Regions from separate parts of the Solibacillus daqui genome, predicted to be linked through region 2. Evidence: riboswitches for the same ligand, from Rfam matches in the RefSeq annotation. Region 2 holds a riboswitch; the other holds the start of a gene.
What was found. A riboswitch is a leader RNA that binds a small molecule or an ion and turns the genes downstream of it on or off. The one in region 2 is predicted to bind glycine.
Positions count from the first base shown of each region.

Region 1 (16,998 bases), 200 kb from region 2:
AAAATTGCAAGACTTAATTAATAAGTTACTTGCAATCCATCCGATTATTACAACTTACAACGGCTTTTAAGATTAAATAAGATACAAGTAGGTCAATGGAAACGTGTAGATGATGAACATAGCAATTATCATTACATGATGCAGGGAAATGAAGAGATTTTGAAATACAATAACAAGCAATTAAAAAATGAATTTAAAAAAATGCTGCATTCATTGATTGCGACGGGGTGAGTTTTTATGACATCTTTTCAACTTCACTCTTAATTTATATTTACAATAATTAAATTATTGTCGAGCACCAGGACGAGTGAAAATACGAGTCATTATAGGGGTCTCGTCAGATTTATGCGGATTTACAAAAATAAGGAACGAATTGTTCCCAAACACTGCTTTGGGTGAGTTTACAACATTCAACAATCAGGCTATATCCATGTATATTTATCGAGAAATTTATGGTAAAATTAAACAAAACATTTTGTTTTCGAGGTGAAGAAAATGCGTATCGGAGATTTAGTTTCTCAATTGAATATTTTAGTTATACTATTTGTACTATTATTTGCGGTGTATTATGTAGTTCGCTCAATTCTAAAACAATTTAGAAATTCCAATTCTAAAGATATTGAACATAAACTTGATAAAATAATTGAACTTCTTAATAAAGAAAAAAAAGAGTGATTACTATAATTTTCTTATATCTATATGTAACAACTTCACTGACACGATTGTTGAAAAAGCGTCTCGATTTTTATCAAACTCAATATTACCTTGGTTCATTCTTGATTTATAAAGCATACAATATAAACCCAATAAACGTTTTTATACAATGAGAACAACGTATGTTGTTTCAGCATTTTTCTTTTTTACTGGCCCTTTTTTTCGTATAAAATCGTGTATATTACTTATGCCTATAGTCGACGAAAAATTATAAAATACCTCCAAACAGACAGTTTGCCATATTTTGTAGACATGTAATGTTAATTATTGTAAGTTGGTGAGGAGGGGGTGAATAAAGTGGGTAAAGATCATTTTCATTGCGTTTATTATTATCACGAAAACGGTGAAGATAAAGCGTCAGAGTATGAATCACCAAAGCACAGTCATAATATTGTAGACCCAAATATTATCGCGAATATTTTAACGAATGAGATTAAAAAACAAGTAGGGCACGATGTAAAAGGGTTTATAATGGTTGGTAAAGTGCCTGTAGGCGGAGGAAAGACTTGGAAAGTAGTTAAGTCAGAAAGGAAAAAACATCATGTATAGTCATAAATAAAGCCTTCCACAATGGTTTGTGGAGGGCTTGTTTTTATAAATTATCAATAGCGTATTGTGCTTCTTCTTTTGTAAACTTCTCCCCGTATTCAGAAATTAATTGATCGTAAATAGCCGCATTCGACATATCCATCATATCAGCGTATGATTTTGCTTTTTTTAAGGCGTTCGCGTTCCAGTCCCATTGGATGTTATCGATTGCATATTGTGCAGCTTCTACCGGGAAATTCTCACCGTATTCGGATGTTAGTTGGTCGTAAATCCCTGCTTTTGACATGTGCATAGTTTGAGCGTATTGTTCTGCTTTTTTCAAAGCTGATTTATGTTCACGGGGAATACTAGCCTCTTTTGCTTTAGCTTCTGCAATCGCTTTGGCTTCTTCTTCAGCTTTAGCTTTCGCCTCTGCTTCCTCTTTGGCCTTTTGTTCCGCTAAAACCTTTTCTTCGACTTCTTTAGCTTCACGTGCAGCCTTTTCTTCCGGTGTTTCTTCTTTAGTTTTTTCCTCTTCGACTTTAGCTACTGTTTCCACTTTTTCGTTGTCTGCATCAGCGGCAGAGTCCGATGTATCTCCTGTTGCACCAACACCCATCAAAGATACAATCATAACTACAAGCGAGAAACCTGCGAATTTAATTTGTTTTTTACCTTTTAATCCATTTTTTTTGATAAAAGCGACTATCGATAAAACGATGAATATCGGGATAGCTACCACGCTTAATAAAAATAAAATCATAAATAGATTATCCATTATTATCAACTCCCTTTGAATCCATTTTATTGGAAATAGAATGGTAAGTACATAATAAAAAACAGACAACTTTATTTGTCGTCTTTGAAAAATTGAATCCATTCCAAAAAACGCAACCGTTGCGTTTTAAAGAATCCAAATTTTTTTAAAAACAAAAAGGTAACCAAAAGGTAACATAAATCCCGAAACAATCCGAAAATATATGAAAATCCAATCTTTGTACAACCCGTAAAAACCCTGTTATAATGGGCATTGTTAATATAAATGAAAGAAGGCGAAAATATGAACGCTTACGATGAATACATGCGTCAGGTAACCCAGCCAATGCGTGCAGAGCTTGAAAATGCGGGTTTTACACAATTAACGACTGCAGATAGCGTGCATGAATTTATGGCAGAAACGAAGGGGACTTCACTTGTCGTGATTAACTCTGTTTGTGGCTGTGCAGCAGGTTTAGCACGTCCAGCAGCGCGTGAAGCAGTGGCGGAAGTGAAGCCAGATCAATTAATAACGGTGTTTGCAGGTCAAGACCCAGAAGCAACAGCAGCAATGCGTGGTTATTTCGATGAAGTACCAGCAAGCTCACCATCGATGGCAATTTTAAAAGATGGTCAATTAGCGTACTTTATTCCACGTGAACAAATCGAAGGCTTCCCAATGGAGCAAATTCGAGATCATTTAGCAGATGTATTAAAGCAAGTATGTGCCGAGTAACCATCGTCACAACAGCAGGGCGACCAGATGATGCGTCGCTACAGCTTGCCGATTTTGCACGTAACGAACTAGAAGCGGAAATTGTTCCACGTCAAAAACGATCTGTGAAAAACCTTGCAGATAACTATGATGCGAATGTCATAGTAGCGGGTAAGAACCGTTATGAATATTATGCGAAAGGTGCTGAGGCGCCTTTCTTTTTTCATCCGAATTCATCGGCCTTTCGATTAAAGCGTGTGGCACGCGGTGAACAGGAGCCATTCCTTACTGCTTGCGATTTACAGCAAGGTGATTCGTTTTTAGACTGCACGCTTGGCATTGGTTCTGATTCCTTACTCGCTGCTTTTGTAGTAGGAGAGCAGGGGAAAGTTACCGGGCTTGAAGCAGATCGAAACGTCGCATTTATCGTGAAGAACGGCATGCAAACGTATGATACTACCGAGCTGCCTTTAACTAAATGCATGCGTAATATTGAAGTAATTCACGCAAATGCATTAGAATTTTTACAGCAGCAACCTTCCAATAGCTATGATGTTGTCTATATGGACCCGATGTTTGAACAAGTAATTGAAGAATCTTCAAATTTTGAGGCTCTTCGTCATGCAGGCAGTCATATTGCATTATCAGCAGCTTGGGTAGATGAAGCAATACGTGTGGCAAAAAAGCGTGTTGTATTAAAAGCACATTATCAATCAGAATGGTTTGAGCTTTACGGTTTTAAACGGGATATACGCTTAACGTCAAAATTTCATTATGGTATTATACAAAAATAACCGTGACGTCCAATTCGGACATCACGGTTATTTTTATATTTTCGAAGCTAAATCATCTGCTGAGAATAATTTTTTAATCATTGGCGCACAGTGTAGAATTTATTCTAATGTTTCATCGAGTTGATTTGCTGTAGTCTTACTCATCAAATTCCATTCTGGAAATTTGTGAAAAAATAAAAAAACTCTTCGCTTTACATACCCCCTTAAGGTATGTTAAAGTGAACTTAAGTTAGGAGGATTGATTTACATGCAAAGTAATGATGATGTACAAGAAACGCATGAAGTTAGCTGTCGCAAGAGTCATCATCCTGAGAAGATAAAAAAAGATTTAACGACAAGGCTCAACCGAGTAGAAGGCCAAATTCGTGGTATTAAGGGCATGATTGAAAAAGATGTTTATTGTGATGATATTATTACACAATTATCCGCTACGCAATCCGCTTTAAATAGTGTGGCAAAAATTTTGCTTGAAGGTCATTTAAAAGGCTGTGTTGTCGATCGATTAAATGAAGGTGACGATGAAGTGCTCGATGAACTTATTGTCACAATTCAAAAACTAATGAAAAAATAAGGAGCGATTTAAGATGGAAAATGTAACATTAAATGTACAGGGTATGTCATGTGGTCACTGTGTGAAAGCTGTAGAAACAAGTGTTGGTGCTTTAGCAGGTGTTCAAGAAGTAAAAGTTGATTTAGCAGATGCGAAAGTAATTGTTGCTTTTGATGAATCTTCAGTTACAGTTGATCAAATTAAAGAAACAATCGACGAGCAAGGCTACGACGTCGTGTAACTTTTTATGGGTACTCAAACACCCAATAAAGGAAGTTAATTTTGCGAAGGTTCTCTATCCATTCTGTGAAAAGGGAGCCTATCTTTTTAAATATTTTTATACCCCATGTAGGTATATGAGAGGTGAAGTGAGATGACAAAAAAAGAAATAACAATGCAGGTTACAGGAATGACCTGTGCAGCGTGTTCAGCACGTATTGAAAAAGGTTTGAAACGTATGGACGGTGTGGAAGATGCCAATGTAAATTTAGCACTGGAAAAAGCAACGATTTCCTATAATAATGAAACGCTTAAACCTGAACAAATTGAGCAAAAAATTCAAGGGCTTGGCTATGATGTAGTAAAGGAAAAAGCAGAGCTAAATATTACAGGAATGACGTGTTCGGCGTGTTCGGCTCGTATCGAAAAAGTGCTTAGTAAAGTGGACGGAATTTCAACTGCAAATGTCAACTTAGCACTTGAAAAAGCAACAATTGAATTTAATCCATCTCAAATATCGATATTGGATATTATGAATCGAATTGAAAAAATCGGTTATGGTGCAGAAAAAGTACTAGAAGGTGATCCAGTCGACCATCGTGAACTAGCGATAAAAAAACAGCAATGGAAGTTTATTGTCGCAGCGATTTTGTCATTACCACTGCTATGGACGATGGTAGGGCACTTTTCATGGACTAGTTTTTTATATGTACCTGACTTTTTAATGAATCCTTGGGTACAGCTTGTATTAGCAACACCTGTGCAATTCATTATTGGATGGCAGTTTTACGTAGGGGCTTATAAATCACTACGCAGTGGCTCTGCTAATATGGATGTACTCGTTGTGATGGGGACGAGTGCCGCATACTTCTATAGTATTTATCAAACACTTTTGCATGCAGGTACGAATCATATGCCTCATTTGTATTTTGAAACGAGTGCGGTGCTAATTACATTAATTATACTTGGTAAATTATTCGAAGCCCGTGCGAAGGGGAAATCGTCACAGGCGATTAAACAGTTAATGGGCATGCAAGCAAAAGTGGCAACTGTCGTACGAGATGGCATAGAGCAACAAATTGCGTTAGAGCAAGTACAAATTGGTGAGATTTTACGTATTAAGCCAGGTGAAAAAATACCAGTTGATGGGGAAGTACTAAGTGGTGTTTCAGCCGTTGACGAATCGATGCTAACAGGTGAAAGCCTACCCGTTGATAAAAAGGCAGGCGATTTCGTATATGGTGCAACGATTAATAAAAACGGTGCACTTGAAATGAAGGCTCTAAAAGTTGGGCATGAAACAGCACTTGCTCAAATAATAAAAATCGTCGAAGCAGCTCAAGGTTCAAAAGCGCCAATTCAACGTTTAGCAGATAAAATTTCAAGTATTTTCGTCCCGATAGTTGTGGGGATTGCAGTTTTAACATTCATTATTTGGTGGTTAGTAAGTAAAGATTTTACAGCAGCATTTGAAGCTACAATTGCAGTTCTTGTAATTGCATGTCCATGTGCACTGGGCTTAGCAACGCCTACATCGATTATGGCAGGATCAGGTCGAGCGGCGCAGTTTGGTATATTATTTAAAGGCGGCGAACATTTAGAGCAAACGGGCTTTATTGACACGGTTGTTGTTGACAAAACAGGAACTGTCACAAATGGGCAACCTGTGCTAACAGATGTTATCGTTTTTGATAACTTTAGTGAAACCGATATACTCGAAAAAGTAGCAGCCGCTGAAAATGCATCGGAGCATCCATTAGCAGAAGCAATTGTGCAGGGTGTGAAAGAACGGGGCATTACAATTGAACAGGCAACGGATTTCCAAGCAATTCCAGGGTTTGGGATAGAGGCAAAGGTTTCGGGTAAACATGTACTCGTAGGAACGAGAAAGTTTATGAATTCACAGAATGTTACGATATTAGACATAGTGGAGCAGCAATTAGTAAGCTTTGAGCGTGATGGAAAAACAGCCATGCTTATTGCCATTAACGAACAGCTCGCTGGAATTGTAGCGGTTGCAGATACTGTAAAGGCAACATCGAAAGAGGCAGTAGCAAGATTACATGAGCTTGGTATAAAAGTTGTGATGCTGACAGGAGATAATGAACGTACTGCACAAAAAATTGCAACGGAAGTCGGGATTGATGAAGTAATTGCAGAAGTATTACCAGAGCAGAAAGCCCAGCAAATTGAAAAATTGCAGCAGCAAGGGAAAAAGGTAGCGATGGTTGGAGATGGGATTAATGATGCACCAGCTTTAGCAATGGCTGATATCGGAATGGCTGTCGGAACAGGGACTGATGTAGCGATGGAAGCTGCAGATATTACATTAATTCGCGGCGATTTAAACAGTATTGCCGATGCGATTTTAATGAGTCGTAAAACCATGACGAATATTAAACAAAATCTGTTCTGGGCATTTGCCTACAATGTTATTGGTATTCCAATTGCCGCTCTCGGGTTATTAGCGCCTTGGGTTGCCGGAGCAGCGATGGCATTTAGCTCCGTGTCGGTTGTATTAAATGCACTGCGATTACAGCGAATAAAATTATAGATGAAAGGGGGGACGTTCCAGAATTAATTCTAGGACGTCCCCATTTCAATTTAAGGAGCTATTTACGCATAATAAAACTTAAGTGACGACCAGTTCCACGATCTTGGCGGTATGAAAAGCCGTCTTCACTGTTAAATGTACACATCGGGTCAGTCATAATATTGGCACTTGGGACGCCGGCAATTTCACATTGTTTTTTCACAGTTAGCTGATTATCAATATGGTATTTATCCGTACGATCATTGAAGTACATAAATTCATCTGCATAGCCGAGCGCTTTGAATTTTTCATAGACATCTGCATCAACTTCAAATCTTTCCTGACTAATTGCCGGACCGATTATGACATGCACATCTTCAAGCCGACAATCTTCGTGCGCTTGCAAATGCTGTAGCATCTTTAGTGTTATTTCTTTAATTGTTCCTTGCCAACCCGAATGAATGGCACCGATTAAGTTTGTTTTATCGTTATAAAATAATACGGGTACGCAATCAGCGGTAAAGCTTGAAATCACAACATTCGGCTCATAAGTATAAAGCCCGTCTGTTTCGGGAATTGCTGTTGAGCTATCTAGCGCACCATTACCGATTAGCTTTTCTGTAATCTGTACGAAATTTGCACTATGTGTTTGATTGGCACAAACAAAATTATTCACATCAGTATTTAGCAAATGTGCGAGTGTTTTACGGTTGTGGACGATTTGCGCTGCATTCTGGCATACATGTAAAGCCATATTATTATTTTCATGTAAACGGGCATCCTTTAAAGTAATACCGAGCAGGCGTTTTTCATTGTTTTCATAAAATTTTACATTCATATTATCACCACTTGTACTATAACGTATTGGCGGATTTTTGTATAGCCATCTGTTGTTTGGTATAATTATGGGAAAATGTGTGGAGCCGTTTGCAGTGTTTTTATTATTTCAAAAGGGGGGAACTAATTGAATCTATCGATTGAGTGGATTTACGAAACACCAACAAAACAGCAAATTACGTATAGAAGTGAGTCGATACCAGCAGCACATGCTTTTTTACTAATAGAAGATATGAAAAAAACAGGTCGGATGAAAACATATTCATTAACGGATGAACATGATAGCGAATGGACAATGAAAGAATTGAAAAAGTATTTACAGGAGCTTGAAATCGAGCCGCATAACGTACAGCTTTATTTTGACGGTGGTTTTAATCGAGAGGAAAAATTAGCGGGACTAGGTGTTGTTATCTATTTCGAGCAAAACAATCAACACTATCGCTTGCGTCTTAATCAACAAGCACACTATTTAATTTCAAATAATGAGGCTGAATATGCAGCGCTACTATTTGCAATCGAGCAATTAGAGGAGCTTGGTGTTCATCATCAAGCAATTGAAGTATTTGGTGATTCACAAGTAGTTATCAATGAAATGAACGGGGAATGGGCAGTTTCGGATAATGCACTTGCTAGCTGGGCTGATAAAGTCGATGCCAAGTTACAAAAATTAGGTTTAACCGCTATCTATCAATATGTAGAACGAAAGCAAAATGACGAAGCAGATCAATTAGCAAACCAAGCACTATCTGGTACAGAGATATTTGCAAAGCAACAAGTAAAACGAAAAAAGTGAGTTCGCTAATTTGCGAACTCACTCTTAATCTAAATCATTTCCACAATTGATAAATCCGCCACTACAATCTACATGATCAAGAAGTGCTTGTTCGCTTTAAGCAATTGTAAGGTAGTGAAAAGAATTAACCGATTTAATAACGAGAGAATTTTCATACAAGTCTTCAAACGGGTAGGCTATTGAAAATTAACCGTTATATTAGCTCTACATATTTTCTTATCCCATCTGTTAAAGATACATACTAAAATGATAATAAATAGTTTTTTAGAAATAATGGTTAAAAAGTTATGCAGTTTTTGGTGTTGTTTTAAGCGAAAAAACATAATTATTTGCTAGGTTTGAGAAATTTATAGGTACTAAATCAAAAATAGCACTTTGTGAACTTGATTTTAAAAGACAGTTTAGTAAAGTAAACATTGTGCAAGAAATGAGGAATTCTGTTGGGGAAATGGGTAGTAATATTAATTGTGGTAGCAGTTATTTTTATGTTTGTTCAAGCGGAAATGACGTTTCGACGTGCAGATAAAATCAAAAAAGAACAGCAACAAAAGGGGGGACATGAATGATTCGTTCAGTTGGAGCAGGCAGTACGGGGCTTAATAATCAAACGCGACGAAAAGCTCAGCCTGAAGTGAGCATTCCATTTCCAAAGGTAGGTAGTGGCGGTCAAGTCGACACTACACAAGAGCAACCTGCTAAAATAAGACAAGAATCACAAACGATGATGGTCGGGGTGAAGCCCAAGTCACAGTTAAAATCTATTTTTGATGAAACGACGAGTGTTGTAAAATTAAATGCAGATGGTGACCGATTAGAAGTAAGTAAACGTGCTATTACATTGGCAAAAGATATGCTTTTTGGATAATGAAAAACGCTAGTCCTCTATTATAAGGACTAGCGTTTTTCAATTTGAAATTAGTTTTTCGCTAATTTTTTTTCACCAGCAATACCTGGTTGTGTTAATTCAAAAGGATTTAAAATAATATCTAATTGTTCTTTTGTAAAGTATTCGTATTGTAAGCATAATTCACGTACTGATTTGCCACTGTGTAAAGCTTCACGTGCAATTTGACTTGAACGTTCATAGCCTAAGTGTGGTGCTAATGCAGTAACGACACCAATTGATCGCTCAACAAAGTCATGCATACGCTCTTCGTTTGCTTCGATGTGATCTAAGCAAAGTTTTGTAAATACAGTGAAGCCGTTTGTCATAATTTCAATAGATTGTAATAAATTGAACACAAGAACAGGCTCCATTACGTTTAATTCGAATTGACCTGCTTCAGAAGCTAGTGAAATTGTTACGTCATTTCCGATAACTTGGAATGCAATTTGGTTAATTACTTCAGGCATTACTGGGTTAACTTTACCTGGCATAATTGAAGAACCAGGTTGACGTTCTGGTAAACGAATTTCAGCAAAACCTGCTTTTGGACCTGAAGCCATTAAGCGTAAGTCATTAGCAATTTTAGACATGTTCATCATTGAAATTTTTAACATTGAAGACACTTCAGCGTACGTATCTGTGTTTTGCGTCCCATCGATTAAGTTTTCCACTTTTACGAATGGGAAGTTGCTGTACTTCGCAATATTTTCTACCGCCAAGTTCATGTATTCTGGGTCAGCATTTAAGCCAGTACCAATTGCTGTAGCACCGATGTTGATTTGAAGCATTGCTTGTTGTGCTTTCTTCACACGTGCAATATCACGAGCAACTACTGCAGCATATGCCCCGAACTCTTGACCTAAACGAATAGGAACAGCGTCTTGTAAGTGTGTACGGCCCATTTTCACGATACCGTCAAATTCAACTGATTTTTGGATGAAGCTATCACGCATGATTTCCATCGCCATAATTAAATTATCTAAAGTTGTAACCGTTGCAATGTGAATTGCTGATGGGAAAGCGTCATTTGTCGATTGTGCCATGTTTACGTGGCTGTTTGGACTAATGATTGAATATGACCCTTTTTCTTCCCCTAAAATTTCTAATGCGCGGTTAGCAATTACTTCGTTGGCATTCATGTTCATCGAAGTACCAGCGCCACCTTGAATTGGATCTACTACGAATTGATCATGTAGTTTACCAGCGATAATATCATCAGCAGCATGGGCAATAGCATTTGCAATTTTTTCGTCTAATTTGCCGATAGCAGCATTAGCTAAAGCTGAACTTTTCTTTACAATGGCAAATGCACGGATTAATTCAGGATGCATTGTCATTTTTGTAATTGGGAAGTTTTCTAATGCACGAGTTGTTTGAACTCCATAATAAACGTCCTTTGGAATTTCTAATGTGCCTAAAAAGTCTTTTTCAATACGTGTACTCATTTGTACGAACCCTCCAAGAGAATGGTGTAATAGTTGTATAAACAATCCTATTATACGTCAAATTCCACCAAAATCATAATTGCTGAATTATTAGATTATTTGACGTATTCATGTAAAGTACGGAAGTTTTAAATATTCACTTTAAAATGGTGAGATATGCTCTTATTATCGTGAATTTTCACTTTTTTAGACAAAAAATAATATGTTGTTTAAATTTCAAATTACAAATTTGCATGACGTAGCTATATGTGTTTTTTTAAGAAACCATTTTATTACTTATTATTTCCCCTTATTTTATTTAATATCTTTTTGTAAATTTTTTGGTAATATTACATTAGAAAGTAGTTTGACTAATTTTGTAATAGAAAGCAGGGATTATTTATGACTTTATCTTTTCAAAATATAAATATATTTGCGCAACTTGAACGAGAAACGGAACTTTATCGGCATTATCAGCTTGATGAAGTGAAAGACCGCTACGATAGTAATTTTATCGAATTTTTATCAACTCCTACGTTATCCGAACTGCAGGCAGCTTTGGTCTACTTGCAACATAAACATCTCCAAAGTGGACGACAGTTTTTAAAGGCTGTATTTCCACAAGATGAAGAAATTCCAATTGAATTGCATCAATATTTATTATCGGATCAATTTGATATTGCTAGTTTGGAAATGTATTCCATAAATCCGAATGTTTTTACGCGAGAACCGATTTGTCCTGAAGTGACAATCGAATTTGTGTCTCCTAGAACGTTAGAAGGCTATTTAGAGATTCATTATAAAGATGCATTACAATGGGGTGAAAGTTACGCTCAAGCTAAAAGTGCTATGTTAAAAAGGGACTTTGAACTAAAGCGAACAGCTCAAATTGTCGCAACATATAATGGAAAGGTTGTAGGATCGCTTGATGTTATTGAATCAGCAACTACAGCAGAAATTGATAATTTGTTCGTTTTGCCAGCCCATCAAAAGAAAGGGATAGGTACAAAACTTCAGCAATTTGTTATGAAACATTACTCGGAAAAAATAATTATTTTAGTTGCTGATGGGGACGATACACCGCGCGAAATGTACACAAAACAAGGCTATTCCTATATAGGAAAGCGATTTAGTGCATTAAAAACATTATTGGGTTAATAAATGTGCTTGAGATAACTTTAATTCTCAAGCACATTTTTTACGAAAAAGGATAAATTCTCTGATGAAACTTACATGTATAAGGTGTTCAAGTTCGAATAAAACGATACATTTTATTGAATTGTTTAGATAAGAACAGAGGAAGGCTGAACTTTTTTGCCGTTCATGCTACTAATCCATTACTAGAAAAGGAGTTGATTTTTATTGAAGAACTATTTCTTATTATTAAGCATATTACTGGGAACTTTTTTAGTAGGATGTACAGAAAAACAGAAAGAACCTGATACAGATGAAGATGTATCATCTCCAATTGAACAGCCTATAGATATAAATGAACTAAATTATGAATTACTAATGCACTTGGAATTTATACCACATGAAGTAGGGACTTCTATGACATTAATTCAAGATGAAAAGCTATATCAAAGCTGGGCAGAGATATTCCACTTTGATGAGACACCTGTTATTGATTTTGCAACAGAAGAAGTATTATTTGTGACAGAATATTCAAATGGCTGCGGGCTAGTTTTTGATACGTTAACGCAAAAAGAAGATACGCTTCATGTGAAGTTAAATTTCCCTGAAGAAATTCGTACACAAAAATCAATTGCATGTAATGATATAGCAATGCCAAATTCATATGTAATCAAACTAAAAAAGACAAATGCGACAAAAGGTACATTAGAAGATCCGTACGCCATTCGATTAGAAAATGTAAATATAGAAATTTAATGACCTCACAATGAGTATTTTTCAATACAAAATTTAGAATTAAGGACACTCAGATAATATAATTCGTTCTGCTACGCTACGGGGCATGCTTTCCTGGGGGCGTGGCTACAACTAACTATATGCTTGCCACTACGGCGGCAAGTATATAGTGGATTTTCCGCACACGCTTAATCCCCAAGGAGTCCGCCCCTTCTCTTCGCGGCACTCTACTATAAAACTAGAGTTGGTTATTATTACAAAGTGTTTGAATTAAGTGTGCTGAATTGAACTTTGTAATTGAAATATAGTCTACATTCGTCTAAAAATGATTTTATTTACAGAGCTAATTTTTAATTATAGAGAAAATGTTATAAAAAACGTACTACTTTATCCATCACCGCCGCCTCGCGATAGCGCAAGCGGCAGCATTTTGCGCTATTAACTATATAGGAAAAAGTAACATTTTAGTTTTGCGGGCCTTGCATGCGGCATTAAAGACAGTAGTATGGACACGTACCACGTGACCATAATGCTGTCATGCCGTAGCCCGCCAAAATTAAGTAACACTGCACTTAATCCATTTTTTGTTAGTAAATTTGCTCATTATCATTAATGACATTGAAAGGTTTCACTGAAAACTCAATAATTATTTTCAATGTAACATTTTTTTGCATGTAATATTGCTTTTATTTGAGTTGAATTTGTTGAAAAATCGATGTATTTGCTAATTCTCTAGTCGTCGTGTTAGTCGAGGTTATTGTAATAATGAAAGATTACTGCTAGTATTAGTTATTGTACAATAATAGTATTGGCGCGAACAATTCTGTGGATGGAAGATGCCGGAAGCGAATTGTACAATTGAATATTATCAAGCAATGATCGCTGTGGATAACACTACAGACGGGAGCAGTTTCTGGAGAGAGCGCATGAAGCGTCGCCGAAGGGTTCACTATCTCAGGCAAAAGGACAGAAGAGTAATGAGAGACGTTATTATTCTTACGTAAACAGGGACTAGTCAATATACTAGTCCCTTTTCTAATTTTCAGAAAAATTACTTGATGACCGCGAAGATAACTATTATTTGAGCCACAAAAGTGGTATGCAAATATATCTTTTGGAGGAAATCGTCTTGGAACAACCAGAATTAAAGCGCGACCTTAAAAATCGCCATGTACAATTGATTGCGATTGGTGGAACGATCGGAACGGGGTTATTTTTAGGGTCAGGGAAAGCGATCGCACTAGCAGGACCATCCATTATTTTTGCCTACTTAATCGTTGGTATTGCCTTGTTTTTTGTTATGCGTGCGTTGGGAGAATTACTACTTTCGAAAGGTGGCTATTCATCATTTACTGAATTTGCCACTGAATATTTAGGTGATTGGGCAGGCTATGTAACAGGCTGGACGTATTGGTTTTGCTGGATCATGACAGCGATGGCCGATATTATTGCGGTTGGTATGTATACACAATATTGGTTTGATGTACCTCAATGGGTGCCGGCAATTGTATGTTTAGTTGTGTTATTAGCCCTGAACCTATTAACCGTTAAATTATTTGGAGAATTAGAGTTTTGGTTTGCGTTAATTAAAATCATTACGATTGTTGCATTAATTGCGATCGGAATAGTGTTACTTGTTATTGGTTTTGAAACAGAATCAGGCAAGGTAGCCGTATCGAATCTTTGGGAGCATGGTGGGCTATTTCCGAACGGAGCATTTGGCTTCTTAATGGCATTCCAAATGGTTGTCTTTGCATTTGTAGGTGTAGAGCTAGTGGGTGTTTCTGCAGCAGAAACAGCAAATCCACAAAAAAATATTCCTTCTGCCATTAACAAAATTCCAGTACGTATTTTATTATTCTACGTAGGTGCGTTATTCGTTATTTTAACGATTAATCCATGGGATACTTTAAGCGCAGCAAGCTCGCCATTCGTGCAAGTGTTTGCATTAGTCGGCATTCCTGTTGCAGCAGGCTTAATTAACTTTGTTGTGTTAACATCTGCTGCATCAGCAGGAAACAGTGGGTTATTCTCTACAAGCCGAATGCTATTTAGCTTAGGTAATAACAATCAAGCACCGAAAGCATTTGGTAAGCTAAATAGAAATCACGTGCCGCAAAATGGATTGTTGTTATCTTCAATCGTCGTTTCGATCGGTGCATTACTAAGCTATTTAATGCCTGAAAATGCATTTAATGTCGTGACAACAATTAGCGCGATTTGCTTTATCTGGGTATGGGGTATCATTTTAATCTCACATATACTGTATAAAAAACGTCATCCTGAATTGCATAAAGCATCGATTTTTAAAGCGCCTTTAACGCCATTTGTGAACTATGTAGTCTTGGCATTTTTCGTATTTCTACTAGTAGTAATGGCCATTTCTGAATCAACACGCACAGCGTTATTATTAACACCTGTTTGGTTTGTCATGCTATTCGTGATTTATTTTATGCGTAAAAAATAGTTAGAAGGATTTGTCCTAGAAGTATTTCTGGGACAAATCCTTGCGCCGAGGTTGGAGGCTAGCGCGAAGCTAGTCATGGATGCGTTGTCAAAGGATTTGACGCTTTTAGCATTCGCTCTTTCCTTCTAACCACCGCAGAAGCACTGCCCTTAAGCGGTTTATTTAACACATGAACGATGGTCAGCCCGAAAAGTATATACTTTTCGGGTTGATCTTTATTTAGATTACGTCCCTAACATTTGAATATGCAAAAAGAAAAACAAAATGTTATTCGTAGATTTTGTTTTAGATCAAATCAATAGTGAAAAATAGTTGTCCAGTTTTCGCTCGAAATTGGATAGTTTCAGTTGATTGCGGATAAAAGCTACTGAATAACTAAATATACAGAAAAAAATTTTTTTCGGCTATCGAAATTCTTGTTATGATGGTAACAGTTTTGTTTATTTGAAATAATAACAGTTTGCAAAATGTAGCAGCTTGTTCATTTCTAAAAGGAGTTTTATCAGTGAGTATTAAAAAAGCGAATTTTTTATTAGTACTAGTTACGGTAGCGTGGGGAGCATCGTATTTATTTACAAAAACAGCTGTGATGGAGCTAGAGCCATTTACATTGATTGCCTACCGTTTTTTAATAGCGTTTGTCATTACGGCAATCGTATTTTGGAAACGAATTAAACAGGTTACAGCACAAACTATTTTGGCGAGTAGCTTACTTGGTTCTATTATGGCATTAGTTTGTATATTATTTGGCTATGCACTAAGAATTACAGATGCCTCTGTTGCAGGATTTTTAATAGCAACGACAGTTATTATTATTCCATTATTAATGATTGGTATAACACGTAAATTACCAACTCGACAAGTCATAACAGGGGGAATAATCACATTAGTTGGCTTAGGGCTTTTATCGTTAAAGGGTTCGTTTTCGATTAGCTTTGGCATGGCGCTATGTTTAATAACGGCGTTTTTATATGCTGTACATATTATTTTGAATAATCATTTCGTTCTAAAGCATGATAGTTTACAGCTTGGTGTGTTTCAATTATTTTTCACAGGTTTCTTTAGCTTAATTGGAGCATTGTTAAATGAACCGCTCGTATTACCACAAACTGCAAATGGGTGGGGCTCGTTGTTTATGTTAGCGATTTTTTGTTCAGCCTTTGCAATTATATTACAGTCTATTGCACAAAAGTACACAAACGCAGTGTCGACAGGGTTCATCTTTTCGCTTGAACCAATCTTTGCGGCCATGTTTGCCTTTGTATTTTTAAATGAGAGAATGAACGGACAAGAAATGCTAGGGGCACTCTTTATTTTTGTGGGTGTGTTAGCAGCGAACTATACACCGCCAAAGGTAAGGAAGCTTCAAGTTAATATGCAGAATTAAGACCGTGTTTTATGGCTTTTGATTTAATAGGGGTGTGCTGAAGGTTATTTGACGAAGCACACCCCGTTTTTTAAGTTAATTTACTAAATAATTGTGCGCGAGCCTCTTGATATACTTTTGCATCACATTGCTCGCATGAATATTTTCCTTGCATATTTTGCTTAAATAATCGATATTTGTTCGAGCCTTCTTCAACGAAAAAAACCTTTTTACAACAATAACAAATCGTTTCGTATCGAAACATAGTTTTTATACCCCTATCCTATTTTTGTTAACGCTTATAAAGCGATATAGCACACAAGCTAAAGTAAACGCTATTAAGGAGAACATGCTTGTCGCCAGTTGGATTGAAAACCATTGTGCACATAATCCGATTATTAGCGTTATAATAATTTGTAATATGCTCTCAAATAGCGAAAGTGCACTTGTAAATCTCCCCAAAATTTCAGTTGGAACCCTATTTTGATAGATAGTCGCATACCCGGTATTGCTAAACGACATGAAAAAGCCAAGTAGGATGAAAGCA
Region 1 covers NZ_CP114887.1:2,331,069-2,348,066, reverse strand. The annotation lists partial or broken gene O7776_RS20405 (YhjD family protein) at 55-231, shown strand; gene O7776_RS11365 (DUF4083 family protein) at 496-675, shown strand; gene O7776_RS11360 (hypothetical protein) at 1,012-1,263, shown strand; gene O7776_RS11355 (Ltp family lipoprotein) at 1,307-1,876, opposite strand; gene O7776_RS11350 (BrxA/BrxB family bacilliredoxin) at 2,303-2,734, shown strand; gene O7776_RS11345 (class I SAM-dependent methyltransferase) at 2,722-3,507, shown strand; gene O7776_RS11340 (metal-sensing transcriptional repressor) at 3,755-4,078, shown strand; gene copZ (copper chaperone CopZ) at 4,092-4,298, shown strand; gene O7776_RS11330 (heavy metal translocating P-type ATPase) at 4,431-6,830, shown strand; gene pgeF (peptidoglycan editing factor PgeF) at 6,889-7,647, opposite strand; gene O7776_RS11320 (reverse transcriptase-like protein) at 7,774-8,439, shown strand; gene O7776_RS11315 (hypothetical protein) at 8,880-9,005, shown strand; gene O7776_RS11310 (DNA primase) at 9,002-9,304, shown strand; gene aspA (aspartate ammonia-lyase) at 9,355-10,770, opposite strand; gene O7776_RS11300 (GNAT family N-acetyltransferase) at 11,152-11,907, shown strand; gene O7776_RS11295 (dehydrogenase) at 12,112-12,639, shown strand; glycine riboswitch at 13,522-13,598, shown strand; gene O7776_RS11290 (amino acid permease) at 13,748-15,085, shown strand; gene O7776_RS11285 (DMT family transporter) at 15,591-16,472, shown strand; gene O7776_RS11280 (hypothetical protein) at 16,543-16,716, opposite strand; gene O7776_RS11275 (MFS transporter) at 16,722-16,998, opposite strand, start outside.
Region 1: it holds a riboswitch for glycine, as region 2 does, so the genes downstream of both, O7776_RS11290 (amino acid permease) here and gcvT (glycine cleavage system aminomethyltransferase GcvT) in region 2, are expected to answer to the same signal.

Region 2 (16,998 bases):
ATGATTTCTTATTTTAAATTTTTATCCTCATTAGATATTAGTGAAAAGCGAAAGCCTCAAAGTGGAGCCTTCCAACGACAATTTCAAGATTTTCAATATTCTCTGCGAATTTCAACCTTACCATCAGCCTACCAAAAAGAAAGCTTAGCAATTCGTATCCTAAAACAAAACCATTCGATGCCACTACACGAGTTATGCCATTTTCGTGGAACTGCTCAGCTGCTGGAAAGTTTAGTACAGCAAGAAAGTGGTCTGATCTTAGTAAGCGGTGCAACGGGCAGTGGTAAAACAACGACATTGTATTCATTACTTCATTATTGTGCGTATCAGCTAAATCGTCATGTCATCACAATCGAGGACCCAGTTGAAAGTATTCAATCAGAACTTTTGCAAATTCAGGTAAATGAAAACGCAGGCATAACGTATGCAACTTCATTAAAAGCGATATTACGACATTCGCCACAAGTATTGATGATTGGGGAGATACGCGATAAGGAAACGGCAAAAATTGCAATTGAATCTGCATTTACTGGACATTTAGTCATCTCGACTATCCATGCCAAAGATAGCATAAACAGTTTATATCGTTTACATGATTTATCGGTTTCTTACGAGGAAATGCGCCAAATGTTGCAGGCCGTTATCTGTCAAACATTAATAGAACGGGACGGAGAATACAAAGCGTTATTTGAAGTGCTTCATGATAAGGAGTTAGTCAATGTGATTGAAGCAATCCGAAATGATTTGGGCTATGCATTATCCGCAGACGCAACGCTTGTTGGTCAAAAGAAAAAATTATCAGGAGGTTGCTATGAATATACCTCTAGTTAAAAAATCGATTTGGAAGCGGCAATTTTTTGCTAAACCGGTTATGAGAGCACATGAATTCCCTACCTTATTAGAACGTACGGCAACATTATTAAATGAAGGCTATACATTTGCACATAGCATTGAAATGTTGCTGCCATACCACGTAAAAAATTATGAACCTGTGCAACAGCAAATAAAGGAAATATTGTCGAGTGGCGGTAGTGTGACACAAGTATTTGAAGCTATAGGTCTTGAAAAACAATATTTAATCTCGATAGAACTAGCTGAAGTTTCAGGTCGTTTAAATGACACGATTTACATTGTGTCCAAGCAGTTAACCTTTCAACAGCAAGCAAAATCCAAGCTATTGAAAGTATTATCGTACCCAGTATTGTTATTTGGATTTTTAGTATTGCTATTTTTGGCTTTTCGTACGTATTTCTTACCAAATATGTCCTCTGTAATTTCTTCTAGAGCTGACGTAACCTCGTCAACAAGCATCCGATGGTCCACATTTTTCTTACACATCCCTGATTTAATTGTAATATTTAGCGTATTCATTGTGATTACATTGATATGTTTTACCTTTTATGTAAAAAAGAAACGTGTTGATCTTCAACTGAATTTATTATTTCGTATACCTTATATTAGTTTGTTTTGGCGAATAATTTTGACAAGGCAATTTTCGAGAAATCTTGGAAACCTATTGTTAGCGGGTTTATCATTGCAACAGGCATTCGAACAGTTGAAAATACAGCAGCACCAAGAACAAATCGCTCATATTTCACACGTCTTACACAAACGAATAATCTTAGGTGACCCATTGGCAAATGCAGTACAAATGGTTGGTTATTTTTATCCGAAATTTGAACATTTTATTGCACATGGTGAAGCCAGTGGTTTTTTAGGTAGAGAGCTTGTTTTATATTGCGATTTGTTAGATGAAAAACTAGAAAAAATTATCACCAAATCGCTAGCAATTATTCAGCCATTGTTATTTATGGTAATTGCATTATGTGTAATTGCTGCGTATTTAAGCATTCTATTGCCAATGTATGATGTGATTGACTTTATATAATGAGGTGGAAAATGTGAAAAACGAAAAAGGATTTACTTTAGTAGAAATGTTAGTTGTGTTGTTTATTATATCGATATTAATCTTAATCACGATTCCCAATGTATCCAAGCATTTTGCAACGATAGATGAGAAGGGCTGTGATTCTTATGTGCTAATGCTTAACGGTCAAATTGAAGCTTATAGAATTAGTACAGGAGATTATCCTGCAAGTTTTAATGAGTTATTTGATAATGGATATATTACAGAAGAAGTACCGAAATGCCCTGATAAAACTGTGATAACTTTTAATGGTAAAATGGCTACTATTCCTAATGATTCGAGTTTACCGTAAGATGAATAACGCAATCCAAAACGAAAAAGGCTTCACATTAATCGAAATGCTTGTAGTTTTAGTAATCTTTACAATCATTTGTTCTTCGGTATTATTTTTTACAACTGAAAAATTGACGAATTATACGAATGAACAATTTATTGACCAAACAGAACTGTTAATCCGTTTAGCGCAGGCAAAGGCCATTGAAACAAAATCCAATTATGAATTCCAAGTATTTAATTGTCGTAGAATAACCGTTAGGAATTTTTCGCAGCGTGATGAAGTTCTATTTGATCAAGAATTACCAGCAGGCATTGAGATTTTTTTGTCAACGACTCACTCAAAAATATTATTTAATAATAGCGGGAATATTCGAAGCAGTGGTACGATTATGTACCATTTCAATAATTATGCTTATCACTTTACAATTAATATGGGCAAAGGGAGGCAGATATTAAAAAATGTTATTGAAACACCAGACAGGATTAACTCTTGTGGATACGCTTCTAGCAGCAGTAATCTTATTTTTTCTAACGTCAACATTGATTCCGATCACCTTTAATATGAAACAAAATATTACCATACAACAAAAACAAGCACATGCTGCAGAAGTGGCATTCAATGGTGCATTAAAATACAAACGATATCAAGAAGTGTCAGGTGATCAGCAAATTGAAGGCACATTCTATTCATGGATTTATAATGAGGGACAAATATGTGTAACATATGAGCTAAATGGAGTGATAAAGGAGCGATGTGTTTAATTTCGAAAATAAAAAATCAGCGTGGCTTTACATTATTAGAAAGTTTATTTCATTTAGCTGTGCTCGTATTGTTTGCTTCGATTAGTTTATTGATTGTTATTTGGGTGCGAGATATTCAAAATATTAACCAAATAAAGCATGATGTAAATTGGGAACTTTTTGTCTATGATGTGCATCAATACAATGAAAATTCTATATCAGGGGAAATTGTTTCGCCTAAAATATTGATGTTAGAGCCAGCTAATGATCCAGATAATCGTGAATTTTATATTGAACAGCCGAATAATCACGTGCGTAAACGTTCAAATAAGGGCGGCAATGAAATCATGCTTCCAAACGTGCAAGGTTTACAATATAGACAAGAAGGAAATGAAATTATTATGAAAGTTGTGACACAAGATGGGAAATTACGGGAAAGGGTCATTGTTTTGCCGTTACCTCGTGAATGAACGTGGCTTTTTATTTCTTTTAGCAGTTTTTTTGTTATTTATTGTTACGGGAGCTGCTTTATTTTATACAAATGCATTTTCTAGCCAATTTATGATATATAATTCATTGGAATCTATTTACGTTCGTGCTACGATAAATATACTTAATAGTGAGTAAAGTTAGATGGAGTAGTTCGTAATTAGAAGAAGGTGATTGGCATGCGAAAAATATATTTAGTAGGATTTATGGGATGCGGGAAAAGTGCAATTGGTAGACGGTTAAGTTATTACTTGAAAATGCCTTATTATGATATGGATCATGAAATTGTCCGACAACAGGGAATGTCGATTCCTGAACTCTTTGAAAAATTCGGTGAGGCGCGGTTCCGCGAAATAGAAACGGAATTTTTGAAAAGTTTTCGTGATGAAGCATGCATAATTGCCACTGGCGGAGGGGTAGCAGTCAATGAAGAAAATCGTAAAATTATGCGTCACACAGGATTAGTATTTTTCCTGGATGCTAAATTTGAGGACATTTATATGCGAATCCGTAATGATAAAAACCGTCCAATTGTCCAAAAGTCCACCGAGCAGGAATTAGAAATACTGTATAACAACAGACGGAGATCTTATCGTGATGCAGGTCATATACAGGTTTTAACTCCCAGTCGTACATTACGTCAAATTGTAGAGTATATTGCATTTCAGGTAAATCGTTTGAAAGGCGAATGAAAAAACAATAAAATCAATAATCGTTCGGTTTTGAAGTAAAATTAAAAAAAGATTGCGTTTATATAGCGTTCAATGTTAGGATATTGCTGAGAGTAATCTTAATGATTTAATTAATTGAAGCTAACGCGGATGATGATACGGGGAGAGAACGTGAAGTCACGTCGCCGAAGGAGCAAGTAGCAAGTGCTATGAATCTCTCAGGCAAAAAGACTCGTATTGGACGCAACTCTGGAGAGTGCTGTATTAGTACAATACAGCCACCAAAGGGGAAAGCCTATTGTGTGATCGAAATTCAACAATAGGTGTAACTTTCAGGTGCAAGGACAGAGAATCTCTTGATAAGGGGTTCGTCTGTCTTTTTTTTGTGGATTTGAGATTATCAACTCTCATATCCACATAGGAAATACATTATTTGAAACGAAAAGTGTTTTTCCAGCAGGTTTATATTAAAAAACCTAAAAAATACATAACAATAAGGAGGACTTTGAACATGACAAATGAGTTAAAACGTACACCGCTTTTCGATGAATATGCAAAATATGGTGGCAAAACAATTGATTTTGGTGGTTGGGAGTTACCTGTTCAATTTTCATCAATTAAAGAAGAGCATGATGCAGTTCGTAATCGCGCTGGTCTATTTGATGTATCTCACATGGGTGAAATTTTTGTAGAAGGTACAGATGCGTTAAGCTACTTACAAAAAATGTTATCAAATGATATTTCAAAAATTGCAATTGGTGGAGCTCAATATAGTGCGCTTTGCTACGAAAATGGTGGCGTTGTAGATGATTTATTAACGTACCGTTTAGAAGATAATCGTTATTTGCTTTGTGTTAACGCTGCAAATATTGAAAAAGATTTTGAATGGTTACAACAACATGTTGAAGGTGATGTAACACTAACAAATGCATCAGCTGACTACGCTCAAATTGCATTGCAAGGTCCTGTATCTGAAGAAGTTTTACAAACATTAACGGACACAGATTTATCAACTATTAAGTATTTCAAATTCCAAGATAACGTAACAGTTGGCGGTTATTCAGTTCTTGTATCCCGCTCTGGATATACTGGTGAAGACGGTTTTGAAATTTACGGGACACCAGCAGCAATCAAGGATCTTTGGAACAAAATTTTAGAAGCTGGTAAAGACAAAGGTGTTGTAGCAGCAGGCTTAGGTGCTCGTGATACATTGCGCTTTGAATCTTGCTTACCACTTTACGGTCAAGAATTATCAAAAGATATTACTCCACTTGAAGCGGGTATCGGCTTTGCAGTGAAATTAGCGAAAGAGCCACAATTTATCGGTCAACAAGCATTAATCGAATTAAAAGAAAAGGGTTTACCGCGTAAGTTAGTTGGAATTGAAATGATTGATAAAGGGATTCCACGTCATGACTATAAAGTATTTAAAGACGGCGTAGAAATTGGAATCGTGACAACTGGTACACAATCGCCAATGACAAAGCGTAACATCGGGTTGGTATTAATTGACGCAAAATTTGCTGAAGTCGGAATAGAAGTAGAAATCGAAATTCGCGGTAAACTCGCAAAAGCAGTAATTGTTGAAACACCATTTTATAAACGTAATAAATAAAACTTTTGAAAAGAGGGTTATGTAATGAAACATCGTTATTTACCAATGACGGAACAAGATCAGCAAGAAATGCTAGCAACTATTGGTGTTGCTACAATCGATGAACTTTTCGCAGACATTCCAGAAAAAGTACGATTTAAAGGCCAATACAACATTAAAGAAGCAAAATCAGAAGCAGCTTTAATGAAAGAGTTAGCACAATTAGCAGCAAAAAACAAAGATACAGCAACAAACGTATCATTTCTTGGTGCAGGGGTATATAATCACTACAAACCAATTATCGTAGATCATGTAATTTCTCGTTCAGAGTTTTACACAGCATATACTCCATACCAACCTGAAATTTCTCAAGGGGAATTACAAGCGATTTTTGAATTCCAAACAATGATTGCTGAATTAACAGGTATGGATTTAGCAAACTCTTCTATGTATGATGGCGGTACGTCTTTAGCAGAGGCTGGTATGTTAGCAGCAGGTCATACACGTCGTAAAAAATTATTAGTTTCTGGTGCAGTACACCCAGAATATAAAGATGTTGTTGCGACTTATGCATATGGTCAATCAATTGAAGTTATTACAATTCCAACAAAAGACGGCGTAACAGACATCGAAGCATTAAAAGGCTTAGTAGATGATCAAACTGCTGGTGTAATCGTTCAATATCCGAACTTTTTTGGCCAAGTGGAGAACTTACAGCCATTAGCGGATATTACACATGATGCAAAAGGGTTATTTATCGTTTCTTCAAACCCATTAGCACTTGGCGTATTAACACCACCAGGTAAATTAGGCGCAGACATTACAGTTGGTGATGCACAACCATTCGGTATCGCTGAAGCATTCGGTGGTCCTCACTGTGGTTTCTTCGCAGTAACAAACAAATTAATGCGTAAAGTACCAGGCCGTTTAGTTGGTGAGACAGTTGACCAAGATGGCCGTCGTGGTTACGTTTTAACATTACAAGCTCGTGAGCAACATATCCGCCGTGACAAAGCGACTTCTAACATTTGTTCGAACCAAGCGTTATTAGCATTAGCAGCTTCTGTTGCAATGACTGCACTTGGTAAACAAGGTGTACAAGAAATGGCGAAGCAAAACATCGTAAAAACACGCTATGCGAAAAATGCCTTTGAAGCAGCTGGATTTGAAGTAGCATATCAAGGTTCGCACTTCAACGAAATCGTTGTGAAAACAAATGCAAGCGTTACAGATATCAATAAAAAATTAATTGAAAAAGGCATTATCGGTGGTTTCGATTTAGGTCGCGTTTACCCGGAATTAGCAAATCATGCGTTAATCGCAGTTACAGAGATCCGTACGAAAGAAGAAATTGATGCACTAGTTGCAGAGATGGGGGCTTACAATGCTTAACGAAAACCAATCACTTATCTTTGAAATTACAAAACCAGGTCGCGTTGGCTATAATTTAGAAGCGTTAGATGTGCCTGATTTCGATCTTGCAGAGCTTCTACCAGCTGAATTAGTTCGTACTGAAGTAGCAGAATTACCAGAAGTATCTGAATTAGACATTATGCGTCACTATACTGCACTTTCTCGTCGTAACCACGGTGTAGACTCAGGCTTCTACCCACTAGGTTCTTGTACGATGAAATATAATCCGAAAATTAACGAAGCCGTTGCACGCTATGCTGGGTTTGCAAATATCCACCCATTACAAGATGAGTCAACAGCTCAAGGTGCAATGGAATTATTATACGATTTACAAACTTCATTAGAAGAAATTACAGGCATGGATGAAGTAACATTACAACCAGCTGCAGGTGCACATGGTGAGTGGACAGCATTGATGATGATCCGTGCGTTCCATGAAGCAAATGGCGAAGGTCACCGTAATAAAGTAATCGTTCCAGACTCAGCACATGGTACAAACCCAGCTTCTGCAACAGTTGCAGGCTTTGAAACTATTACTATTAAATCTAATGAAGACGGTTTAGTAGACTTAGATGATTTACGTCGTGTTGTTGGTGAAGACACAGCAGCTTTAATGTTAACAAACCCGAATACACTTGGTTTATTTGAAGAAAACATTTTAGAAATGGCTGAGATCGTTCACGGTGTCGGCGGTAAAGTTTACTATGATGGTGCAAATTTAAATGCGGTAATGTCTAAGGCACGTCCTGGCGACATGGGCTTTGACTGCGTACACTTAAACTTACACAAAACATTCACTGGTCCACACGGTGGCGGTGGTCCTGGTTCAGGTCCTGTAGGGGTAAAAGCAGATTTAATTCCATTCTTACCAAAGCCAGTTTTAGTGAAATTAGAAGATGGCACATTCCACTTCGATTACAACCGTCCGCAATCAATTGGTCGCGTAAAACCATACTACGGTAACTTTGGTATTAACGTTCGTGCATACACATACATTCGTTCAATGGGTCCAGACGGATTAAAAGCGGTAACAGAATATGCGGTATTAAACGCCAACTACATGATGCGTCGTTTAGAAGAACATTTTGATTTACCATACAACCGTCATTGTAAACATGAATTTGTTTTATCTGGCCGTCGTCAGAAAAAACTTGGCGTACGTACACTTGATATCGCGAAACGTCTGTTAGACTTTGGCTACCACCCACCAACAGTTTACTTCCCATTAAATGTGGAAGAGGGGATTATGATTGAGCCAACTGAAACAGAATCTAAAGAAACATTAGACGCATTCTGTGATGCAATGATTCAAATTGCGCAAGAAACAATTGATAATCCTGCATTAGTGCAAGAAGCGCCTCATACAACTGTTGTAAACCGTTTAGATGAGACACGCGCTGCACGTACACCAGTGTTACGTTACACAAAACCTGAAGCAGTAGCACAGGAAGTTTAATAAAAACTTAGGAGTCAGAGGGAATCTTCTGGCTCTTTTTTTGTTCACAGGTAAGACTTCTAACGAAATAACTATATAATAGTAGAAACTCATAAATGTGCATGAAAAAAACTCTCTAAAATGCTAGAGAGTTTTTATGGATTAGTTTTTAGATTTTACTTTACCAGTCCAAGTCTTGAAGCCGCCTTGTAATTGGTAAATTTGGCTGTAGCCTTTTTTCTTTAATGTTAAGGCTGCACGTGCACTTCGACCAGTATTTTGACAGTATAGGTAAACTGGTAAGTCTGGACGGATTTCTTTATGACGGTTGTTTAATTGCGTCATAGGAATGTTACGAGCACCTAAAATATGACCCGCTTCGAATTCTTTTGGTTCGCGTAAGTCGATTAATTGTGCTTTACGGTAGCCTTCGATAAACTGTTCTTGTGTTAAATTAATTACGGCTTTTTTTAAGCGCATTGAGTTGATCACGATATAAGCAACGATCACAACTAGGATAACGAGAATTGTGTATAAAATTGTCACAGCGTTATTGCCCCTTTCTTTCTGTAATTTCTATTATAAGAGAATAACTAGAGATAGTCGAGCTAGTTTGTTAAAATGAACAATTGGAGGCGAGGAAATTTTGAAACAACAATGGTATTTTATCAATTCGGGTCCGTGTCACCCAGCTTATAATATGGCGTTAGATGAAGCGTTGTTAGATTGGCATAGTGTGGGTGAAATTCCACCAGTTATTCGTTTTTATGAATGGAACCCTGCAACAGTGTCTATTGGTTACTTCCAGCGAGCGCATAAAGATATTAATTTACAAAATGTGAAAGAACAAAATTTAGGCTTTGTGCGTCGTCCTACGGGTGGTCGTGCAGTGTTACATGACCAGGAGCTAACCTATTCAGTTATTGTGTCGGAAAGCTATCCAAATATGCCTGCAACGGTGACAGAAGCTTATCGTATTATTAGTGAAGGGATTTTGTTAGGATTCCAAAAACTTGGCTTAGAGGCGTATTTTAGCGTGCCAGAGACGAAGGAACAATTTGAGGATTTAAAGAAACCAAAAAGTGCAGTTTGTTTTGATGCACCAAGCTGGTATGAATTAGTCGTTGAAGGAAAAAAGGTTGCGGGTAGTGCGCAAACACGTCAAAAAGGTGTTATTTTGCAACATGGTGCTATTTTACTAGATTTGGATGAAGAACTATTACTTTCCGTGTTCAATTTTGAGTCGGATGAAGCAAAAGAGAGAATGCGAAAAAAATTACCTGAAAAAGCAGTAGCAATGAATCAATTTGTTGATACGCCATTTACGATTGCGGATTGTATTGAAGCTTTTTCAAATGGCTTTAAAGAAGCGCTTGATATTGAACTTGTACCATATCAATTGAATGAAACACAACAACAATATGTTGAACATTTAATGAAAAATAAATATTGTACGGATGAGTGGAATTATAGAAAATAAAAAACGAACATGTGTTTTAGTTTTTTGAAAAAAATTTTTATGTCTCGAAACGTTGATATACTTAAGGTTAACATAAATTCAAAAAAATCAAGACCTTGTTTGAAAAAAAAATATGTTGTAATCTTTTTTAAGTAAATAAATCCAGCTCAACATATAGGGTAGTCCTATTGAATCAAACACAATATCTTGTGTTTGATTCTCGTTTTTGTTGGGGACTATAAAATTAATAAATCGTTCAAAGGGGGCTTATGTGGTGGTAAGTGTGGTAGAACAATCCATCCCAGTCAATCAACTTAATCAAGATATTGAACAATTTCCGCAAGTGCATCCGATTACACCGGATATGCACATTACGCATAAAGGAGTTTCACGTCTTGTCATGATTGACCGTTATTCTTTTAAAGATACGGAAAAGAAAACATTAAAAGCAGGAGATTTTGTTGTCTTAACTGTGAAACAAGATCCCAAATTCCCAGCGCGTGGACTTGGAATTATCGAGGCTATTAATCAGGACAAAAAAACAGCCACTATTCGTATTGAAGAAGATTATCGTCATGTATTAGAAGGCGAGGAACAAACGACAGGCATAATTGAACGTTCATTAGATATTATTGAAAAGCCGCTCGAAATTTATTATGAGCAAATTGCAAAGCGTAATGCAACGGGCTTAGCCGCTGTTGAAACAACGGAGGAAAAACGCCAAGAATGGTTTGAAAAATTTTATGAACAGTTAGTTAAGATGAACTTTATACCAGCAGGGCGCGTTATTTATGGCGCTGGCTCTGAAACTGAAGTAACGTTCTTTAACTGTTACGTAATGCCATTTGTTGCGGATTCACGTGAAGGTATTAGTGATCACCGTAAGCAAGTAATGGAAATAATGAGCCGCGGTGGTGGTGTTGGTACGAATGGTTCAACACTACGCCCTCGCAACACATTAGCACGCGGAGTTAATGGTAAATCAAGTGGCTCAGTTAGCTGGTTGGATGATATTGCTAAGCTAACGCATCTTGTTGAACAAGGTGGTTCTAGACGTGGAGCACAAATGATTATGCTAGCTGATTGGCATCCTGATATTGTGGAATTTATCATTTCAAAAATGCAAAATCCACGTATTTTACGATATTTAATCGAAAATACAAATGATGAATCAATCATTCGTTTAGCAAAAGAAAAATTAAAATTCAAGCCTTTGTCTCAGCAAGAAGACGCGATGTATCAAGGGATTGTTAATTATAAAAACATCGAAGGCTTTGGTGGCTTTAATGAAGCAATTATTCGTGATGCTGAAACGAAGCTTCGCGATGGTGGTACGTACTCAGTCCACAACCCAGATTTCTTAACTGGCGCAAATATTTCGGTCACATTAACGAAAGAATTTATGGATGCGGTAGAAAACAATGAAGATTTCCCATTACGATTCCCAGATGTAGCGAATTACACGCCACAGCAAATGCTAGAATACAACGAAAAATGGCATGAAGTAGGCGATGTTCGCGAGTGGGAAAAGCTAGGTTACCCAGTACGCACTCACCGCACAATTAAGGCAAAAGAGCTGTGGAATTTAATTAATGTTTGTGCAACTTATGCAGCAGAGCCAGGAATTTTCTTCATTGATAATGCTAACGACATGACGAATGCTAAAGCGTATGGTCAGCAAGTCGTTGCAACGAATCCGTGTGGCGAACAACCACTTGCACCATATTCTGTTTGTAACCTAGCTGCGGTAAACTTAGCGATGTTTGCAAACAAAGAAACAAAAACAGTTGATTACGATGCATTACGTGAAACGGTAAAAGTCGGTGTACGTATGCAAGACAATGTAATTGATGCGACACCTTACTTCTTAGAGGATAACAAAAAGCAAGCCCTTGGCGAACGCCGTGTTGGTTTAGGTGTTATGGGCTTGGCCGATCTTTTAATTTATTGCGAAAAAGAATACGGCTCAGAAGAAGGTAACCAGCTAGTTGATGAGATTTTCAAAACGATTGCAACTGCTGCGTATGAACAATCAATCGAGTTAGCAACAGAGCGTGGTAGCTTCCCATTCTTACAAGGTGATACGGAAGAAGAAACAGCGCGTTTACGTGAAGCCTTTATCCATACTGGTTTCATGAAAAAAATGCCACAGCATATTCGCGAAGGTGTAGTTGCTAACGGTATTCGCAATTCACACCTATTAACAGTTGCACCGACTGGATCAACTGGTACCATGGTTGGTGTTGCAACAGGACTTGAGCCATACTTCAGCTTCACGTATTACCGTTCAGGACGTTTAGGGAAGTTTATTGAAGTAAAAGCAGAAATCGTTAAAGAGTATTTAGAGGCAAATCCAGGCGTAGATGAAAATAATTTACCAAGCTGGTTCAAATCGTCAATGGAGCTTTCAGCAGAGGCGCATGCCGATGTACAGTGCATCATCCAAAACTGGATTGATTCATCGATTTCGAAAACAGTAAACGCACCAAAAGGCTATGGTGTAGAGCAGGTACAAAAAGTGTACGAGCGTCTTTATAATGGTGGCGCAAAAGGCGGAACGGTATACGTAGACGGCTCTCGTGATACACAAGTTTTAACACTTAAAGCGGAAGAAGCAAATAGTGATGAACAATTAGAATTTGAAGAATTAAAGCAAGCCGAGGAACAGGTAAAGCGTCAAGTCGTATTAGTGGATACAATTAAACCATTAACAGACACTGACGTAACAATCGGGTCAGAAGTCGGCAACACATGTCCAGTTTGTCGTCAAGGTACGGTAGAAGAAATGGGCGGCTGTAACACATGTACAAACTGTGGTGCACAGCTAAAATGTGGCTTGTAATTTAAAATAGCGTATTAATTGTGTAGCTTTGAAATAAAGTTAAACCGAAACTCCCTATCTTTAAATAGGGGTTTCGGTTTTTTATTTTTATTAATATTTGTGCAGTTTATAAAAAAGATGTTCGGGTTTAAATAAAGTTTAATTATTAATGAAAAAGAGGTACCATTTTCTGTATAATTAGAATAGGATTATTTTGGTATTCTTGTATTCGTAAAATCGAATCATCGAAAGGAAGTGAAATAGATTGCATACACATATGCCAAAAGGTTATGAATGTCCATTTTGCCGAATTGTTTCTGGTAAAGAAAAACAAAATAACGGAACAAAACAAAGAGATATAATATATCAAAACGAACATGTTGCTGCATTTATTGCTAGTAAATGGTGGCCGAACAATAAAGGACATGTTCTAGTTGTTCCGAATCAACATTATGAAAATATTTATGAACTTCCGGTAGAAATGGCTGCTGAAATTCATCGTGTAGCTCAATTAACCGCATTTGCAATGAAAAATACATATGGTTGTGATGGAATTTCTACTCGTCAACATAATGAACCAGCAGGAAATCAAGACGTATGGCATTATCATCTTCATGTATATCCAAGGTACGAAGGTGACAATCTTTACATGACAAAAGGTGTCTTTACAATGCCTGATGAACGTCCTTATTACGCAGAAAAATTACGTTCTTGGTTAATCAATAAATAATTTGATATTTCGATATTATCTGGATATTTATAGTAAGTGAAAGGTTTTTTACATCATTTTATAGAAGTTAGTTAAATTTAATAATTAGGGAGAAAAGGAGAAAGTAGCAAATGTCACTTCATATTACTAGAGAGATAACTAAAACGGATAAACAATATCTCGAAGATGAACTGTATAAATTTAATTTAAAACACTTTCCAAAAGACTTAAGAGATAGGTATGAAGAAATCTGTTTATTTATTAAAGATGATAGTGGGAAAATTTATGGTGGAATTATGAGCGCCGTATGTTGGAATTGGTTGGAGATATATATCCTTATTGTAGATGAGGATCTTAGAAATTCTGGATATGGAACGAAATTGTTATTAGAACTAGAGGAAATTGCATTAAGTAAAAAATGTGATTTCATTAAAGTAGATACTCTAAGTTTTCAGGCACTAGATTTCTATAAAAAGAATGGTTACGAAGTGTTTGGTAGTATTAATAATGTAGGTAGAGATTTTGAGCATTATTATTTAAAGAAAGATTTAACTTATTTCAGTGGGTGACTAAACATCGGCTGAAATAGGTTAGAGCATCTTTAAGATGTTACGGATTCGACTTTATCCTCGGCGCATAAGTGCTTGTCCAGAAATCACTTTTCGGACAAGCATTTTTCACTATTTTCGGAAATAACCTCACATGTAGAAATACTTTTTGCTATTCCATTCACTACTCAACATGCCCATTTTAATCAAATAAAAATATTCATCTTCAAATTTACGACCTTCACTTAGCAGCCCCTCTTGAACGAACCCCACACTTAAATAGCACTGAACGCCGCTTTATTAAATTTAAAAACCCCGAGTGAGGCTTTATGTAAATTTAGTTCTTCGATTCAAACCCCGGCTGAACCAAGTTAATCCCCGGCGGATGTCACGGATTTTTTAGGGGAGTTTTTCAAGCGAGCTTGAAAAAAATCTGGACGCAATTACGCCGAGGCGTAATTGATTCAAAATGTAGCCTCCTTCTATAAGAAATGGACGTATGTTATTTCAACGATACGTCCGTAATTTTTACTCTTCTATTATTACTAAAAATATCCCGACAAATATCAATACCGTTCCAATCCAAAACGACCAGCCAATAGTTTCTCCGAGTAGTACCCAACCTAAAAATGTGCCAACAATCGGCTGCAAAAAGAAAAATAAGCCGCCACTAGAAGCATTCATGAGCTGCAGGCCTTTGTTCCAAAGTAAAAAGCCACATGCAGTAGAAATGATACCTAAATATAGTAAGCCTCCCCAAATTGAAGGCTGAGTCATTGCTTCCGTATTTAACTGCGATAGTTTCGGTAAAACAATAGGGGTCAATAAAATAACTGCAATACTTGAAGTGTACGTCGTGACTACAATTTGCGAATAACTGGCAGGAATTTTTTTTATAAGCACAGACATGAATGCCCAGGTAAGTGCTGCAATCAGTAAATAAACACCACCAAGTTGCTGAGTGCTATCAATCGCACCGTTGCCAACAATGATTGCAACCCCAATTGTAGCAAGCACAATTGAAAAGCACTTTTTCCAAGTAAGCGTCTCTTTTAATACGAAACGCGCAAATAACACCATAAAAGCAGGGGTTGTGGCAGTAATGATAGTCCCCATTTGAGCACTAGAAAGCAGCGTGCCCATTTCCTGTGTCACAATCGAGATCGTATTCCCAATGAGAGCCACGATGAAAATAATTAACCAATCTTTCTTTGCAATTGCCCAAATTTGTTTTGTTATGAAACCGATGATGAGTAACGTAATAGCCGCAATGAAATAGCGCATCCACACTAGTTCAAATGGTGGTACAACGTCAACTACTACCTTTACAACAACGTACATCCCGCCCCAAATGCTTGCTGCGAGCGATAAAAATAAAGCGCCTACTAATTTTTCATTCATTTTTGATTCCTCCGTTTGTAAAATGCCTGTCCGAAAACGGAAGAAAATTTCTTCTACCGTTATGGAAGAAGAATCACTGGTACGTCCTGTTCAAATAATGGTGTATAAAACATCGTCTTCACTTCCTTCTTTCATAATTTTTAAATTAGTATACAGTATTTGTTCTGGAATACATATACTTGCTTTTTATTTCACTAGAACAATTGCAATCTTGTAAAGATAATTTCCTTTTGTAAATCCAATGTAAACAAACTTTTCGGATAATTCATGTGCGAACAACAGCTTTCGCAACTTAAAAAAGTTATCGCACAATTTTGCTCATCATTTCGCCATATTTATGAAGTGAGAAATGAAAATATTACAAAATAACCTCGTGAATTTGCGTTGTATTTACAAAAATACACTAAATATTAACAAAAAATCGCTATTTTAATTGATTATTCTGAAAGTATTGTTCTTTTTTCTATCAATTTTTGTTTTGTTCTTCACAATTTACAGAAGGTTTACACGTTTCGTACAGAACATTAAAAATTGAACGTTATTGTTAAGGCAGATAGAAAATGCTTGGAGGATGGCAACATGTTGAAAAAGACAATCTATATAATTACATTTGCAATCACAATTATGCTACTAGCTGCATGTGGTGGGAAGTCAGAGAGTTCAAATGGCGGAGGACAACTCGTTACAATTTCGGGGTCTACATCTGTCGGACCTTTAGCAGAAAAATTAGCGATTAAATATGAAGAAACAGAAGATGTCAAAATAGAAATTAATCAAATTGGGTCATCAGCAGGGATAACAAATGCTATTAACGGCGTTTCTCAAATTGGTATGAGTTCGCGTGATTTAAAGCAAGAAGAAATCGATTCAGGAATTGAACAACTTGTCATTGCGTATGACGGGATTGTTGTCGTAACCCATCCATCGAATCCAGTGAAAGACTTGACGATGGAGCAAGTGAAGCAAATCTTTACAGGGGAAATCACAAACTGGAAAGAGCTTGGCGGTAAGGATATGGAAATCGTCGTTGTATCACGTGAGGACGGATCAGGTTCACGCGATGCATTTCAAGAAATTGTAGGCTACGAATCGGGTGAATTGATTCGAAATGCGATTGTAGCAAGTGGTAACGGAAATATAAAAACGACGGTTGCGACAAATAAACATGCGGTCGGATTTATTTCGTTCGAATATATCGATGAAACCGTTTCGGCATTAGCAATTAACGGTGTACAAGCGCAGGCAGCAAATGTACTAGATGGGAAATATGAATTATCGAGACCATTCATATTTGTCTACGATAAGGAAGTGCCACAAGCAGCAACGAAATTTATGGACTATATATTAAGTGAAGATGGACAAAAAATTGTGGAATCAGCAGGTGCGATTCCATTAACGAAATAATGTGGGCATGGAGGACAAAGCTGTGACAACACAAAGAGAATATGACGTACAACAGCAAATAAGTAAAGGCAATAAACGTAAATACTTTTTAGAAAGCTTATCATCAAAAA
Region 2 covers NZ_CP114887.1:2,529,826-2,546,823, reverse strand. The annotation lists gene comGA (competence type IV pilus ATPase ComGA) at 1-831, shown strand, start outside; gene comGB (competence type IV pilus assembly protein ComGB) at 812-1,888, shown strand; gene comGC (competence type IV pilus major pilin ComGC) at 1,902-2,219, shown strand; gene comGD (competence type IV pilus minor pilin ComGD) at 2,221-2,763, shown strand; gene O7776_RS12335 (hypothetical protein) at 2,765-2,965, shown strand; gene comGF (competence type IV pilus minor pilin ComGF) at 2,956-3,414, shown strand; gene O7776_RS12325 (shikimate kinase) at 3,613-4,125, shown strand; glycine riboswitch at 4,255-4,348, shown strand; glycine riboswitch at 4,352-4,454, shown strand; gene gcvT (glycine cleavage system aminomethyltransferase GcvT) at 4,616-5,719, shown strand; gene gcvPA (aminomethyl-transferring glycine dehydrogenase subunit GcvPA) at 5,744-7,090, shown strand; gene gcvPB (aminomethyl-transferring glycine dehydrogenase subunit GcvPB) at 7,083-8,567, shown strand; gene O7776_RS12305 (rhodanese-like domain-containing protein) at 8,709-9,092, opposite strand; gene O7776_RS12300 (lipoate--protein ligase family protein) at 9,247-10,026, shown strand; gene O7776_RS12295 (vitamin B12-dependent ribonucleotide reductase) at 10,280-12,847, shown strand; gene O7776_RS12290 (HIT family protein) at 13,092-13,556, shown strand; gene O7776_RS12285 (GNAT family N-acetyltransferase) at 13,667-14,104, shown strand; gene O7776_RS12280 (DMT family transporter) at 14,612-15,484, opposite strand; gene O7776_RS12275 (phosphate ABC transporter substrate-binding protein) at 16,064-16,888, shown strand; gene pstC (phosphate ABC transporter permease subunit PstC) at 16,911-16,998, shown strand, end outside.